Regions from separate parts of the Streptomyces sp. NPDC050560 genome, predicted to be linked through region 1. Evidence: riboswitches for the same ligand, from Rfam matches in the RefSeq annotation. Region 1 holds a riboswitch; each other region holds the start of a gene.
What was found. A riboswitch is a leader RNA that binds a small molecule or an ion and turns the genes downstream of it on or off. The one in region 1 is predicted to bind cobalamin.

Region 1 (5,129 bases):
GAGCAGGTCGATCTGCGCCTCCCGCAGCTCCTCGAAGCGCACGCCGGGCGCGGGCTCGAAGCGCCGCCCCGCCGCCCGCGCCACCTCACGCAGGAAGGCCCGTCTGAACCCGTCGGACTCCAGCGAGCCGTGCCAGTGCGTGCCCCACACCTGGCCGACCCGGCAGCCGTCGAGGAAGGGCTCGCCGCCGTGGACGGAGGCGACCGCGTGGTGGATCTCGTAGCCGTGGACGCGCTCCCCGAGCGCCAGGCCCGAGGGCCTGGCGAGCGTCTTCCCGGGCCGGAACGCGACGCGCACCGGCAGCAGTCCGAGCCCTTCGACGCGGCCTGCGCGCGACTCGACCTCGTCGTCGATGCGCTCCCCGAGCATCTGGAAGCCGCCGCAGATGCCGAGCACCGGGCGCCCGGCCGCGGCCCTGCGGGCCAGCTCCGCCGCGAGCCCGCGCTCCCGCAGCCAGGCGAGGGCCCGCACGGTGGCCCTGGTGCCCGGCACGACCACCAGGTCGGCGTCGGCGACCTCCTCCGGGCGCTCCACGAACCGCACGGCGACCCCGGGTTCCGCGGCGAGCGCGTCCGCGTCGGTGAAGTTCGACATCAGCGGCACCGCGCACACCGCGACCCGCAGCACCTCGGCGCCGTGCGGCGGCGCCACCGGCGCGAGCGCGCCGCGGCGCGCGAGACCGAGCCCGTCCTCCTCGTCGATCCCGAGGCCCTGCCGGTACGGCAGCACCCCGAGGGTGGGCCGCCCGGTCAGCTCCCGCAGCATGCCGAGGCCGGGTTCGAGCAGCGACACGTCCCCGCGGAACTTGTTCACCAGGAACCCCGCCACCAGCGCCTGGTCCTCGGGTGAGAGCAGCGCGAGGGTGCCGAAGAACGAGGCGAACACCCCGCCCCTGTCGATGTCCCCGACCACCAGCACCGGCAGCCCCGCGGCCCTGGCGAGGCCCATGTTGACGATGTCGGTGCGCCGCAGGTTGATCTCGGCGGGGCTGCCCGCGCCCTCGCAGACCACCACGTCGTGCGCGGCCCGCAGCCGTTCGAGGCAGTCGAGCACGGTGCCGAGCAGCGCCTCCTGGCGTCCGCCGTGGTAGCCGCGCGCGCTCATCTCGCCCGCGGGCCTGCCCATGACGACGACCTGGCTGCTGCGCTCGCCGCCCGGTTTCAGCAGTACGGGGTTCATCAGCGCGCTCGGCTCCACCCGGGCGGCGAGCGCCTGCATCGCCTGGGCGCGGCCGATCTCGGCGCCGTCCCGGGTCACGAAGGAGTTCAGCGACATGTTCTGCGCCTTGAACGGGGCCACCCGCACCCCGCGCCTGGCGAGCCAGCGGCAGATCCCCGCGGTCACCACGCTCTTGCCCGCGTCGGACGTGGTGCCCGCGACCAGCAGCCCGCCCCCGGTGCCGGTCACAGGACCGGGCCCGGCAGGCACCGCGCCAGACACACGGCGGCGGCGAGGGCGCCCACGGTGACCCGGCGCGAGAGGCGCACCGCGCGCGCGATGTCGGCGGGGGTGGCGGCGCGGCCCCGGGCGCCGAGCACCGGGCGGTGCTCGGTGCGGCCGCCGTAGGACAGGGTGCCGCCGAGCCGTATCCCCAGGGCTCCGGCGAACGCGGCCTCGACCGGGCCCGCGTTGGGGCTCGGGTGGTGCTTCGCGTCGTCGCGCCAGGCCCGCAGGGCGGCCGCGGGGGCGCCGCCGGTGAGCACGGCGAGCAGCGCGGTGAGCCGGGCGCCAGGCCAGCCCGCGACGTCGTCGAGACGGGCCGCGGCCCAGCCGAAGCGCAGATAGCGGGGCGAGCGGTGTCCTGTCATCGCGTCGAGCGTGTTGACGGCGCGGAACGCGGCGAACCCCGGCACCCCGGCGACGGCGCCCCACACCAGGGCGCCGACGACCGCGTCCGAGGTGTTCTCGGCGACCGACTCCACCACCGCGCGCGCGAGTTCCCCGGCGTCGAGCGCCTCGGGGTCGCGCCCGCACAGCCGCGGCAGCAGCCGCCGCGCGGTGTCCGTGTCGCCGACGGCCAGGGCGGCGCCGATCCGCTCGGCCTCCCCGGCGAGCGAGGCGCCGCCGAGCACGGTCCACGCGGCGGCGGCGGTCCATGCGACGGCGAGCGGCGGGCGGTGGCGCAGGGCGCGTTCCGCGCCCGCGGCGAGCGCCACGGCGCCGCCGACGCAGAGCGCGGTGTGCGCGGCGCCCGCGCCCCTGTGGTCGCGCCAGAGCGTGCGCTCCAAAGCGCCAGCGGCGCGCCCGAAGGCGGCGACGGGGTGGCCGCGGCGCGGGTCGCCGAAGACGGCGTCGGCCAGCAGTCCCGCGGTGGCGCCCGCGGCGAAGCGCCGCGCGCGCGTGACGGTGGGCGGGCAGCCCGGCATCACTCGTGTCCTCACTCAGGGTCCGCGCCCCGGCTCGAAGGAACGACGGCGAGAGTGTCCTGGCTCCCGGATCGGCGCTGCCCCGGCCTTCCCGCTCGTACGAGCCGTGGCCGTGGGTGGGGAGCGCTCCCCGGTGACAGTGGCGGGACCGCGCCGGATTCGCACCGGCTTCCTCTCCTGCCGCCGTTGTATGGCCCCGGCAGTCCACCACGCCCGGCGAACGGCCGTCAACCAGCCGCTGACCAGGCAGGGGACGCCGGTGTCAGCCCGCTATGAGGTAGATCCCGTACGCCACGGCGGCGGCGCACAGGGCGAAGCAGGCGTAGGCGCCGGTGGCCAGGAGCGCCCCCTGGCCGCCCGCGCGCGGGGCGCCGCCGCGCCGGGCGAGGCCGACGGTGCCGAGCGCGAAGAGGCCCACCAGGGCCACGGTGGCCGCGAGGCTGACCCCGAAGACGGTGCCGATGGCCGTCCAGTCGATCTGCATGGTGTGTTCCGTCCTTGAGGGGCCGTCAGGGGCTCGGATGGGTGGTGCCCGCGCCGGGGCGCGCGGTCACGGGGCGGTGCCGCCCGGCGCCGCGGCCGGTGCGGGGCTCTCGCCGGGGGAGGGGACAGGGGCGGGCACGGTGACCGGGGCGACGGGCACGCCGGGCGCCGTGGCGGCGGGGCCCGGGGCGGGCCTCGCGAGGCTCGAAGCGGGGCTCGTGGCGGCGCTCGGAGCGGCGGCGGGGCTCGCGGTGTCCTCCCGTACCACCGCGTCGGCGGCGAGCATGCCGGGCGCCGGGGTCCGGGGCTCGGGGTCGTTCACGTTGGCGTGGGTGACGGGCCTGCGCCTGGCCAGGTTCCACACCGTGCCGGAGGCGGCGACCAGCAGGACCGCGGTGGCCGCGATGCCCCAGGGGCCGCGCCCCGCGAGGAGTTCGGCGCCCGCGCCGACCAGGCCCGCCGCGGGCAGTGTCAGACACCAGGCCACCAGCATCCGGGTCGCCGTGGACCAGCGGACCACCGCACCGCTGCGGCCGAGGCCCGCGCCCATCACGGCGCCCGAGCAGACCTGGGTGGTGGAGAGCGAGAAGCCGAGCTGCGACGAGGCGAGGATGGCGGTCGCGGCGCTGGTCTGCGCGGCGAAGCCCTGCTGCGGCGCGAGGTCGGTGAGGCCGCGGCCCATCGTCCTGATGATGCGCCAGCCGCCGATGTACGTGCCGAGCGCGATGGCGAGCCCCGCGGAGGCGATCACCCAGACCGGGGGGTTGGAGCCCGGCGCCAGCACCCCGCCGGTGACCAGCGCCAGGGTGATGATCCCCATGGTCTTCTGCGCGTCGTTGGTGCCGTGTGCCAGCGAGACGAGCCCGGCCGACGCGATCTGGCCCGCGCGGTAGCCGCGGGTGGTGGAACCCTCGGCGGCGCCGCGGCCGAGCCGGTAGGTGAGCCGGGTGGCGACGAGCGCCCCGAGGCCGGCGACGACGGGCGCCGCCACCGCGGGCAGCAGCACCTTGGTGACCACCGTCGAGCCGTGCACGGAGGACCAGCCCGCGGACATCACCGCCGCCCCGATCAGCCCCCCGAACAGGGCGTGCGACGAGCTGGACGGCAGCCCGAGCAGCCAGGTCAGCAGATTCCACAGGATGGCGCCGACGAGCGCCGCGAAGATCACCTCGGTGCGCAGGCCCCGTTCGTCGACGATCCCGCCCGAGATGGTCCTGGCGACCTCGATCGAGAGGAACGCGCCCACGAGGTTCAGCGCGGCGGACATGACGACCGCGGCTCTGGGGCGCATCGCGCCGGTGGAGATGGTGGTGGCCATCGCGTTGGCGGTGTCGTGGAAACCATTGGTGAAGTCGAAGGCGAGTGCCGTGACGATCACCATCACGAGAACGAGCGTGATGTGTTCCATTTACCCAGACTTCTGTCGTACGTCGGTGGCTCGTTGAACGTACGTAATCTGAGTGAACGGAAGATGAACCCGGGCAGGCCATGAGGTGTATCGCTACGGCGGGTGCGGTGCTCGGGTCTCGACACCCGCCCCGGCGGCGGGACATGGGCGCGCCCGTCCGCGGGGTTCCGGTCGGCTCAGCCCGCCGCGAAGCGCGCCAGGGCGTCCGCGTCGCCGTGGAAGCGGTTCTGGTCACCGGCCATCGGACCGTGGTCCGCGTACTGCCAGAACGTCCACGTCGTCCACCCGGCGGGCAGCGCGCCGGGCGACGCGGCGTAGTCCGGCACCCACAGCGCATGGTCCCCGAAGCCGCGGTTGCCCCCGGTGCAGGTGTTCCACCACCGGGTGCTCGTGTAGATCACCGGAAGCACCCCCGCGCTCCGCCGCACCTCGTCGCTGAAGTCCCTGACCCAGTCCGCGAGCCCCGCCTCGTCCAGGCCGTAGCACTCGGCGCCGTAGGGGTTGGCCTCGATGTCGAGGGCGGGCGGCAGCGTCCGGCCGTCCGCCGCCCAGCCGCCGCCGTTCTTCAGGAAGTACGCCGCCTGCGCCGCGCCCGAACTCCGGTCGGGGAGCGCGAAGTGGTAGGCCCCGCGCAGCATCCCCGCCTCCCGCGAGCCGTCGAACTGCCCCCTGAAGTACGGGTTCTTGTACGTGGTCGACTCGGTGGCCTTCACATACGAGAACCGCGCCCCCGCCTCGTACGCCTTCTTCCAGTCGACCGTGCCCTGGTGGGACGACACGTCGTTGCCCCGGGGGAGGTCCGCGTACGGCTCCGCCGCGCGCGCCGGGGACGGGGCCTGGGCGAGCGCCAGCGCCGCGGCGGCCGCCAGCAG
Region 2 (5,129 bases), on a different contig from region 1:
CGTTCGGCAGCACATGGCGCAGTACCACCGTCCGCCGCCGCATGCCGAGGAGTTCGAGGTGCGCGGCGACGGGACCGTGCCGCTCCGCCGCCACCCCGGCGCGTATCTGCCGTGCCAGATCGCACATATGACGGGCCGTCAGCACGGTGACGGGCAGTACGAGCACGGACGGGCGGGCGAGCAGCGCGGCGGTGTCCATGCCGACGGCGGTGGCGGGGAGCAGCCCGGCGGCCAGTGACACGGAGGCGACGAGCAGCAGTCCGAGGACGAACTCCGGTACGGCGTGCAGCACCACGGCCGCCGTGGTCAGCAGCCGGTCGGCGCGGCTGCCCTCGCGCAGGCCCGCGGCGGTGCCGAGCAGCGGGGCGAGCACGGTGACGAGCAGCAGCGCGGGGGCGCCGAGGAGCAGGGTCACGCCGACGCGGCGGCCGATGTCGTCGGCGACGGGCAGCCCGGTGGTGAGGGAGGTGCCGGGGTCGCCGGTGAGCAGGTGCCCGAGCCAGTGCCAGAAGCGGGGCCATGCGGGCCGGTCGAGGCCCAGCCGGGTGCGCAGCGCGCTGACCTGCTGCGGTGTGCCCAGTTCGCCGCGGAGCACGTCGGCGGTGTCGCCGGGCAGCAGTGAGCCGACGGCGAACACCGCGACGAGCACGACCAGGCACTGGACGAGGGCGAGCAGGCAGCGCCGCAGGACGTAGCGGCGCACGTCAGGAGAGGCGGGCGCGGTCGAAGCGGGCCCAGGCGTGTGAGTTCGGGGGTGCCGCGCGCAGCCCCGTCACACCGCTCGCGACGGCGTCGGTGGCGTCGGAGAAGGCCCACACCAGCAGGCCCGACTCGTCGCGTGCGAGCTTCTGGGCGCGGCCGAGCAGGGCGAGGCGGTCCTTCTCGTCGCGTGCGGTACGGGCCCGGTCGAGCAGGGTGTCGAACTCCTTGGAGGCGTACTGGGTCTGGTTGCGGGCGGCGCCGCCACGGACGCGCTGCTGGAGGAAGTCGGAGACGGGCAGGGTGGAGGTGGTGTTGAAGGCGGCGACGCCCTGGGTCCTGATCTCGCTGAAGTAGGTGCTGGAGGCGCGGGTGTTGACGGTCATCCGCAGCCCCACGTCCCGCAGTTGACGGGCCATCAGGTCGGCCGCGGGCTCCCAGGCGGCGTCGACGGAGCTGGTCTCCACGGTGAAGTGCAGCCCCTCGGCGCCCGCCTCGCGCACCAGCCTGCGTGCCTCGTCGACGTCGCGCTCGCGCGGTGGCAGGCCCTCGGGGTAGCCGCGCAGGCCCCTTCCGAAGAGGTCGTCGCCGGTCTCGCCGTGGCCGGCGAGCGCGATCCTCACCAGTGCGGCACGGTCGATGCCGCACTGCACGGCGCGCACGAGGCGGTGGTCGTCGAAGGGGGTGCGGCCGGTGCGCAGCAGGAGCTGCTGGGCGGTGGCGCGCCTGCTGGTGAGCAGCCGGGTGGCCCGGTTGCCCTTCAGCCGCTCCACGGAGGCTCCGGCCATGTCGGCGGCGTAGTGGACCTGCCCGGAGAGCAGGGCGTCGAGGCGGGCGGACTCCTCGTCGGCGGGGACGATCTCCAGCTCGGCGATGTGCGGGGCGCCGTCCCAGTGGTCGGCCCAGCGCCGGTAGCGGGCGGTGCCGCCCGGGGTGAACGACACGTAGGTGAAGGGGCCGGAGCCGACCGGTTTCCTGAAGTCCGTGGTCCCGTCCGGGACGATCTCGGTGCCGGGGCCCGCGAAGACGGTGGGGAACTCGAAGTTGGGCGCCTTCAGCCGCAGCACCAGGGACCGGGCGCCGTCGGCCCTGCTGGCCTCGTAGTCGATGGCGGAGAGCAGGACCTGTGAGGGCGATCCGGTCTCCGGGTCGGCGGCGCGGCGGTAGCTGTAGAGGACGTCCTTTGCGGTGACGGGGCTGCCGTCGTGGAAGTGCGCCTCGCGCAGGCGTATGCGCCACCGGGTGCCCGAGGCGTCGCTCTCCCAGGAGAGGGCGAGCCGGGGGCGGACGGACATGTCGTCGGCGTAGGTGGCGAGGGTGTCGTAGAGGGCCTTGGCGCGTGCCTGGTCGACGAAGTTCGGTGCGACGTGCGGGTCCAGGGTCTCCTGGGAGCCGCCGGAGGTGAAGGCGGCCCTGAACCGGTCGCCGTCTCCTCCGTCGCGGGTGTCGCCGCCGCAGCCGGCGAGCAGTCCCGACGCGGAGAGCGCCAGGGCTCCCCCCGCGGCAAGTACGCCGCGTCTGCCGGGCTCCGGGCGGCGCGGTGTCCCCTTTCGGGCATGCGTCGTCACGTCGATCCTCTCCGGGGTGTCCTCGCCCCTGCTGTTGGACCGGCGACGGGTCAGTCTCCTGGCTCCCGGCTCTTCGCTCGCCTCCGCCTTCCCGGCCGCGGGCAGCGGTCGGTGGCGTGCGGGAGGGTCGCTCCCCGGTCACAGTGGCGGGACCGCGCCGGATTCGCACCGGCTTCCTGGTCCCCGTCGCCTCGTGCACTCATTGTGGCGCACGGGGCGACGGGCGCGTGACCCCGGCCCGTGGCCGCGCCCGCGCGCCGCGGCGCCGCCGGAAATATCCGCCGCACGCCTCTTCCGTTGACTTTGGTCCGTGTACAACGATGTGAACAAACATCAAGCGACAGAATCGCTCATAACCCTGCGGTCTGCTCCAGCAATGCGAACGCCTCTGCACAGCTCCGGATAGCCGGTGCCGCGACAGGCGGCACCCACCCCCCATGAGTAGGGAGCCGCCATGCATCCGAGACCGTCCGCACCCTCGCCCCTGCGCTCTTTGGGCGCGCTGCTCGCCGCCCTCGCCCTGCTGGCCTTCGGGGCCGTGACGCTGGGCGCGGGGAGCGCGCGGGCCGCCACCGGCACGCCGCTGCGCGACGAGGGCCTGTACCCGCGCGCCGTACGCCTGGAGCACAACGGCGCCGCCGACGGCCGCATCCTGACCTCCGTGGTGACCTTCGACGCAGGTGACGGGGTCGGGACCATCCAGGAGTCCACCGACGACGGCGCCACCTTCACCGAGGTCGGGCAGGTGCGGGCGCCCGACGCCGCCGCCGGCAGGGGCCTGTGCTGCTCGACCCTGTTCGAACTCCCCCAGCAGGTCGGCGACCTGCCGGAGGGCACCCTGCTGTGGTCCGCGTCCATCGGGCAGGACAGCTCGCCCCGCCGGATGGCGGTCGAGGTCTTCAGGAGCAACGACGTGGGCCGCACCTGGCAGTACCTCTCCACGGTGGCCACGGCCGCCAACGACCTCGGCCTGTGGGAGCCCGAGCTGTCGGTGGCCGCCGACGGGCAGCTCGTCGCGCACTACTCCGACGAGACGGACGGGGTGCACAGCCAGAAGCTGGTGGCCGCCAGGTCCGCCGACGGCGTCCAGTGGAGCGGCCACCACGACACCGTCGCCAGCGGCCTCGGCACGGACCGCCCCGGGATGGCGGTGGTCCGCAGGCTGCCGAGCGGCACGTACGTCATGACGTACGAGATCTGCACACCGGGCGGCCAGTACTCCTGCGTGGTGCACTACCGCACGTCGCCGGACGGCTGGGACTGGGGCGACCCCGCCTACCTCGGCATCCGCCCGGAGACCGCCGACGGCCAGTACTTCCGGCACACCCCCACGCTGGCCTGGTCGCCGCTGGCCGGATCGCCCGAGGGGCGGCTGTTCCTCGTCGGGCAGGAGCTGGCGAACGCCGACGGCTCACGCGCCGCGGGCTCCGGGCGCACGGTGTGGGTCAACGACGCCGGGGGCACGGGGGCCTGGCGCGCGGTGAACGCCCCGGTCGCGGTGGACTCGACGGAGCTGGACTTCTGCCCCAACTACAGCTCGGCCCTGCTGCCCTCCACCGACGGCACCTCGCTGTTCGAGATCGCCACCGACTGGGACGGCGACGTCTGCCGCCCCTACTACGCCCACGGCGCCGTATAGCGCGGCCGTCCGCCACACCGCACCGCGGCGCCCGCCCCGCGCGGGCCGGGCGCCGCGGCACCCCGAAGGTCCGCCCCGCGGGGGGCGCCAACGGGAGCCCCGCACCGCCGTATTGACATGTCCAGGACCGAACCGGAAGCTGAAGAAGGTCGTTTGCAACGATGCACAACGCAGGGAGGAAAGGATGACGATGGGAATCCTGCGAAGACGAGCCCGCGGCCTGGCGCTCGCGGCGGCGGCGCTGCTCGCCGCCGTGTTCTCCGTGCTGTCGACCGGGCCCGCGCAGGCCGGCGAGACACCGCTGCGCGCGGCGGACCCGAGCGTCCTGCGGGTCGGCGGCACCTATGTGGGGGTGCAGTCGACGGGCGGCGGGATCGTCGTGCGGCAGGCGTCGTCGCCGGACGGGCTCGCCACGGCGACGGCGCGGCAGGTGTGGTCGGACACGGCGGGGCGCGGCGAGGTGTGGGCCCCCGAGATCGTGACGGACGGCGGCCGCTACTACATCTACTTCTCGTCGGGCACCGGCGCCGCCCACCGGATGTACGTGATCAGCTCCGCGAGCCCGGACAGCGGGTACGGCGCGGAGACCCGGCTCGCGCTGCCCGACGACAAGTGGGCGATCGACGGGACGATGTTCACGTTCAACGGGCAGCGCTGGTTCGTCTGGTCGGGCTGGGCCGGGGACACCAACGTGGAGCAGAACCTCTACATCGCCCGGATGAGCAGCCCCACCACACCCACGGGGGCGCGCTACGTCATCTCTCAGCCGCGGGAGAGCTGGGAGCGCGTGGTGGGCGACCCGTACATCAACGAGGGTCCCGAGGCCATCATGGACCCGAACGGGCAACTGCACATCGTCTACTCCGCCAACGGGAGCTGGAGCGAGCAGTACTGCCTGGGGGACCTGCGGCTGCGCGCGGGCGGCGACCCCACCTACGTATGGGACTGGTACAAGTCCAACGGCTGCCTGTTCGGCTCCAACCAGGCCACGATGATGCCCGGTTGGGACGCCACGCTCTATGCCGACGGTCCCGGCCACCACACCTTCGTGCTGCTCGACGGCGACATCGCGACAAGTCCGCCGGCCGGGCCCACGTTCCCGTTCATGTACCACGCGGTCGCGAAGGGGACGCCGTACTCGTGGGAGAACCGCCACTGGTACACGGGCACGTTCTGCTGGTGGGGCGACACCACCTACAGCCGGGCGAACGTGCCGGGTCCGA
Region 3 (5,129 bases), on a different contig from region 1:
GGCTCGCCGGGTCCACCCCGCGGCAGGTGCTCGCCACCGTCGCCACCGAGGGTGTCGTCCTCAGCGTGACCGGGCTCTTCTTCGGGACCGTCGCGGCACTGGCCGGGATCATCCCCTTCACGATGGTCCGCACCGACGCCACGCTGCCGGACCAGGGCCCCGGGATCTGGCTGGCGGTCGCGGGCATCGGCGCCGCGGCGACCCTGGTGACCGGGCTCGTCACCACCCGGCGGGCGCTGCACACCCCGGCCGTGTCGGCGGTGGCGGTGGCCGCCTGAGCCCCCGGCGGGCGGGCCGCTCACCCACCGCCGCCCCGCACCGGCACCGGGCACCCCCGAGAGGGCAGTCGCACCCCGCGACTGCCCTCTTCGCGTGCCTCACAGCTCCGTGCTGCCGCGCCGCGTGGCCTCGTCGCGCAGCGGCCAGTGCGCGACGGAGGCGCCCGGAGTGAGGTAGTCGACGACCTCGGCCAGCTCGAAGCAGACCTGCTCGATCCGCAGCCTGACCTTGAGCTGCTCGGTGACCAGGGTGGACAGCAGCAGCGAGGTCACCACGGCAGAACCGTTGAACGCCTGCACGAACCACATGCGCTCGGTCACCGACTGCACCGAGAAGAGGCCGCGGCTGTCCGTCGCCGCCTCGGTCACCAGGATGGCGGTGTACAGCACCGTCGGCGCGGCTCCCGGCATCCGGAAGCGCAGGGCGCTCCAGATCACCATGGGGAACATCACGAAGAGCAGCCGGGTGCCGGTGAGCGTGATGAGGGGCGTCGCCACGAGCACCACGGCGCCCAGCAGCGTCGCCTCCACCATCCGGCCGAGAGAGCGCTCCTCCGGCACGAGGCCCCTGCCCCGTACGAGCATCAGCAGCAGCGGCGTCAGGAGCAGCACGCCGAGCACGTCCCCGGCCCACCACACGGACCACACCGCCCAGAAGCCGCCGGGCTGGATGCCGCCCTTGTACGCCTGGAGGGACGCCCCTACCGAGGCGCTGATCACCATCCCGGCGAAGCCGCCGAGGAACACCAGCGAGAGCCCGTCGCGCAGCCGGTCCATCTGGGGCCTGAAGCCGACCCTGCGCAGCAGCCACCAGGACAGCAGCACGGCGCAGGTGCTGCCCACGGAGATCGCGATGCCCTCGGGCTTGAAGGGCGACCCCGTCAGATAGATCGACAGCGCCCCCATCAGCACCCCGGGCCACATCCGCACGCCCCACAGCAGCAGCGCGGCGAGGGCCACCCCCATCGTCGGCCACATCGGGGTGACGACGACTCCGTCGATGGTCAGCCGCTTCAGCAGGCCGAGACGGCCCGTCCCGTAGTACGCCGCCGCGAGGACGATCCATCGCAGGGGCCACGACCACCAATCCGATCTGCTGCGCACCCCGTCATGAGATACCGCGTCGGCGCCCGCCGCGGCCAGGACACGCGGCAGGTCCGCCGGGGGACGCAACCGCCGCGGGGCGGGCCCGCACGGTCCCGGCGGGCAGAACGGCCGGGACCTTCCTAGGATGAAAGGCGGCGCTCGCACGCACGTCCGTCGCCACGGCCGACGCGATCCACGCCCCCGGCACGGTCCGCACCCGCGGCGCCCCGGCGCACCCCGCCGGAACAACCCGTACCCGACCGTCCTCCGCAGGAGGCCCTACGCCACCGTCCCCCCGCAGGAACCGGGGCCCGCGGGCCCCGGGTGAGCTTCGGAGCGGCCCATGCCCTGGCGACGCCGTCGCACAGGTTCGGCGAGCGCCGACGACCTGCTGAGCCGTCTCGACAGCCTGACGGCCCAGGCGAGGGAGCGCGTCGAGTTCCAGCAGGCCCGGGTGGAGCTGGCGGAGGCACTCCAGAACGTGATGCTGCCCAGCGAGCTGCCCGCCGCCCCCGGGCTGCGCACCGCGGCCCGCTACACCCCCGCGCGGCACGGCCTGGACATCGGCGGCGACTGGTTCGACGGCTTCCCGATGGCGGACGACAGCTACGCCTTCTCCATCGGGGACGTCCAGGGCCACGACGTGGAGGCCGCCGCCTTCATGGGGCAGGTGCGGATCGTGCTGCGTGCGGTGGCGACCGCGGTCACCGACCCGGGGGAGATCCTGTCCCGGGCGAACGACCTGCTGCACACGGTCGGCCTGGAACTCTTCGCGACATGCAGTTTCTTCCGTTTCGACCCGGTCGGCTGGGAGCTGCTGGGGGCCAGGGCCGGGCATGTTCCGTCGGTGTGGGCGACGGTCGACGGCCGCTCGGGGATCGCGGAGGACGAGGGCGGGCTGCCGCTGGGTGTGATGGCGGGCGCGCGGTACCCGGTGACCCGGCACCGGCTGACGGCCGCGGGGGCGTTCGTCCTGGTCACGGACGGGGTGGTGGAGGGCCCCTCGTATCCCCTTGAGGAAGGTCTCGAACGGGTGCGCGGCGTGGTGGGCTGCCATCCGGACGCGGACCCCGACGACCTCGCGGGCGCGGTGATGCGCATGGCCGAGTCCGTCGGCCACGCCGACGACGCGGCGGTCCTGGTACTACGGCACGACGCGGCCCCGGCACGCAGGGCGGCTTAGAACCACGGCGCGTACCGGCACCGGCACCCGTCCGCGCATACCGGCACCGGTCCGCGCGGGGCGGCGCCCTCCCCCGCACGGCAGGGCGCCCCGCCTCACCCCGCCGCCCTCCCCTCCGCCGCCTCGACGCGCCCCGCGCCCTCGGCACCCGCGGGGGCCGCCGCGCCGCCGTGGGCCGTGTCGGGGTCGGCGGGCCGCAGCAGCCGGTCCGCGAGCGTGGCGAAGACGAGGCCGAAACCGGCCCACATCACGAGCTGGATGGCGAGCGCCGCCACCCGGAACCGCCACAGCAGCATCGCCGGGAAGTCGGAGGGCACCTCGTTCACCGACGGCAGGAACGCGTACGCGAGGCCGACGAGGACCACGAAGCCCGCCCCCGCCGCCAGCGTCGCGTACCAGGCGCCGAGCCGCGGCGCGAGCCGCCTGCCGACGGCCACGGAGCCCAGCGCGAGCAGCACGCCGAGCAGCATCATCAGGAAGTAGAGCGCGGTGCGCCTGCCGATCGTGCCGGGGTCGCCGACCGACGGCGGGTTGGCGGGGTACTTCAGGAACGGCACCAGGTAGACCGCGGTGAAACCGGCCCCGGCGACCAGCAGCGCGGTCGCCCGCGGCCCGAAGCGGCCGAGCCTGCCGAGCGCGAAGCAGTACGCGAGGGCCGCGATCCCGCCGAAGGCGACCCCGTAGACCAGGACGCCGGTGGCGAGCCCGGCGGTGGACTGGAGGGAGCGGCTGACGACCTCCATCCCGTGTTCGTGGGAGTGCGCGTCCTCGAAGGCGATCGCGGAGTCGACCCGCGGCTCACCCAGGAGGTACGCGACGACGAAGGCGAGCACACCCGCGGCGAGCCCCGCGAGCATCCCGCGCACCAGAAGCTTTCCGACGGCGGTGGAGTTCACCCTTCCCCCGCTCAGTGGCAGGGGAAGCCGAGCAGATGCCGGCCGTCGTGCACCCACTCGTGGATGTCGGTGCCGGAGAAGAGTGAGGTGGCGCCCTGCTCGGCGCCGACGAAGTAGAGCAGTACGAGCATCAGTACGCCGACGAAGACGGCCCAGGGCAGTATCGCCCTGACGGGGAGCCGCAGCGGCGGGTTGTCCTCGGCGGGGGTGGCCCGGCCGGTGGCCGGAGGGGCGTACGACTGCGCCATGATGAGACCTCCTGCGGGGAACTCGCGTCCCGATAGGTGGAGCCTTGGCGTGACGACGGGTCTGGCTCGCCCGGCCTTGGCCGGGCATACAGTGGCGCGACCGCCCCGGTCTCGCACCGGGTTCCGTCGTGACGCGCGAATATCACCGGAACCGTACCTCCCGCCCGCGACCCGGCCAAGACCGCCTCACCCGCGGCCATCCCCGGTGGGAGGCCCCCGAATCCGGTGAATCCGGGCCGCTTTGGGCAAGGAAGGCCCCGCGTTGACCACCCGTGTGACCCTCGTCTCCGCCGCCGCGAGCACCGCGCTCGCCACCGCCGCCTTCGAGGACGGCCACCCCCTCACCCCGGAGGGCCGCGCCGCCGCAGAGCGCGCCGCGTGCCGTCTGCCGGCGGCCGGGCGCGCGGCGGCCTCCGGCACCGTGCGCTGCGCCGAGACGGCCGCCGCCCTCGGTCTTGAGGCCGCCCCACTGCCCGCGCTCGCGGGCCGCGACGTGGGCGCCTGGCGGGGCAGGACCCTCGACGCGCTCGCCGCCGCGGAGCCCGCCGCCGTGTCCTGTTGGCTCGCCGAGCCCGGCTTCGCGCCGCCGGGCGGCGAGCCGCTGACCGCGCTGTGCGCCCGGGTCTCCGGCTGGCTCGCGGGCCTGCCGACGGGGCGGGCGCTCGCCGTCGTCGAGCCCGACGTGGTACGGGCCGCCCTCGTGACGGCGCTCGAACTGCCCGCCGCCGCCTTCTGGCGCCTGGACGTGCGCCCCCTGACGGCGACCGTGCTCACCGGCCGCGAGGGCCGCTGGAACGCGCTGGTCGGCAGCCCCCTCTGACACCGCGTCGGCCCCGGTCACCGCCCGCGCCGCGGCCCTCCCCTGGACCCTCCGCGCGGGCGCGATATTCGCGCGCCGCCCCGCGCCACGGCATGCCAGGCTTGCGGCCCATGCGTTCCTTTGACGAACTGGTCGCGGAGGCCGACGAGGTCTCCGTCGACGGCTGGGACTTCTCCTGGCTCGACGGGCGTGCCACCGAGCAGCGGCCGTCCTGGGGCTACCAGCGGCTGATGGGCGAGCGGCTCGCGCGGGTGCGCTCGGCGCTCGACATCCAGACCGGCGGCGGCGAGGTGCTCGCGGGCGTCCCGCACCTGCCCCCGCTGATGGCCGCCACCGAGTCCTGGCCGCCCAACCTCGCCCGCGCCACGGCGCTGCTGCACCCCAGGGGCGCGGTGGTGGTGGCGGACTCCGACGAGCCGCCGCTGCCCTTCGCCGACGGCGCCTTCGAGCTGGTGACGAGCCGCCATCCGGTACGCGTGTGGTGGCGGGAGGTCGCCCGGGTGCTGCGCCCCGGGGGCACCTACCTGTCCCAGCAGGTGGGCCCCGGCAGCGTCGGGGAGCTGACGGAGTACTTCTGGGGCCCCCAGCCCGCGCCGGAGGAGATGCCGCGCAGGCCGC

Region 2: it holds a riboswitch for cobalamin, as region 1 does, so the genes downstream of both, ACIBIW_RS21860 (ABC transporter substrate-binding protein) here and ACIBIW_RS35925 (cobalamin biosynthesis protein) in region 1, are expected to answer to the same signal.
Region 3: it holds a riboswitch for cobalamin, as region 1 does, so the genes downstream of both, ACIBIW_RS05745 (CbtB domain-containing protein) here and ACIBIW_RS35925 (cobalamin biosynthesis protein) in region 1, are expected to answer to the same signal.

The regions. Positions count from the first base shown of each region.
Region 1 covers NZ_JBITGT010000026.1:47,580-52,708, reverse strand. The annotation lists gene ACIBIW_RS35930 (cobyric acid synthase) at 1-1,407, opposite strand, end outside; gene ACIBIW_RS35925 (cobalamin biosynthesis protein) at 1,404-2,366, opposite strand; cobalamin riboswitch at 2,419-2,542, opposite strand; gene ACIBIW_RS35920 (hypothetical protein) at 2,629-2,850, opposite strand; gene ACIBIW_RS35915 (anion permease) at 2,917-4,257, opposite strand; gene ACIBIW_RS35910 (lysozyme) at 4,434-5,129, opposite strand, start outside.
Region 2 covers NZ_JBITGT010000009.1:135,294-140,422, forward strand. The annotation lists gene ACIBIW_RS21855 (ABC transporter permease) at 1-703, opposite strand, end outside; gene ACIBIW_RS21860 (ABC transporter substrate-binding protein) at 705-2,267, opposite strand; cobalamin riboswitch at 2,319-2,448, opposite strand; gene ACIBIW_RS21865 (exo-alpha-sialidase) at 2,722-3,906, shown strand; gene ACIBIW_RS21870 (glycoside hydrolase family 43 protein) at 4,097-5,129, shown strand, end outside.
Region 3 covers NZ_JBITGT010000002.1:229,406-234,534, reverse strand. The annotation lists gene ACIBIW_RS05765 (FtsX-like permease family protein) at 1-278, shown strand, start outside; gene ACIBIW_RS05760 (MASE1 domain-containing protein) at 378-1,382, opposite strand; gene ACIBIW_RS05755 (PP2C family protein-serine/threonine phosphatase) at 1,708-2,547, shown strand; gene ACIBIW_RS05750 (CbtA family protein) at 2,643-3,443, opposite strand; gene ACIBIW_RS05745 (CbtB domain-containing protein) at 3,455-3,691, opposite strand; cobalamin riboswitch at 3,728-3,853, opposite strand; gene ACIBIW_RS05740 (histidine phosphatase family protein) at 3,954-4,511, shown strand; gene ACIBIW_RS05735 (class I SAM-dependent methyltransferase) at 4,622-5,129, shown strand, end outside.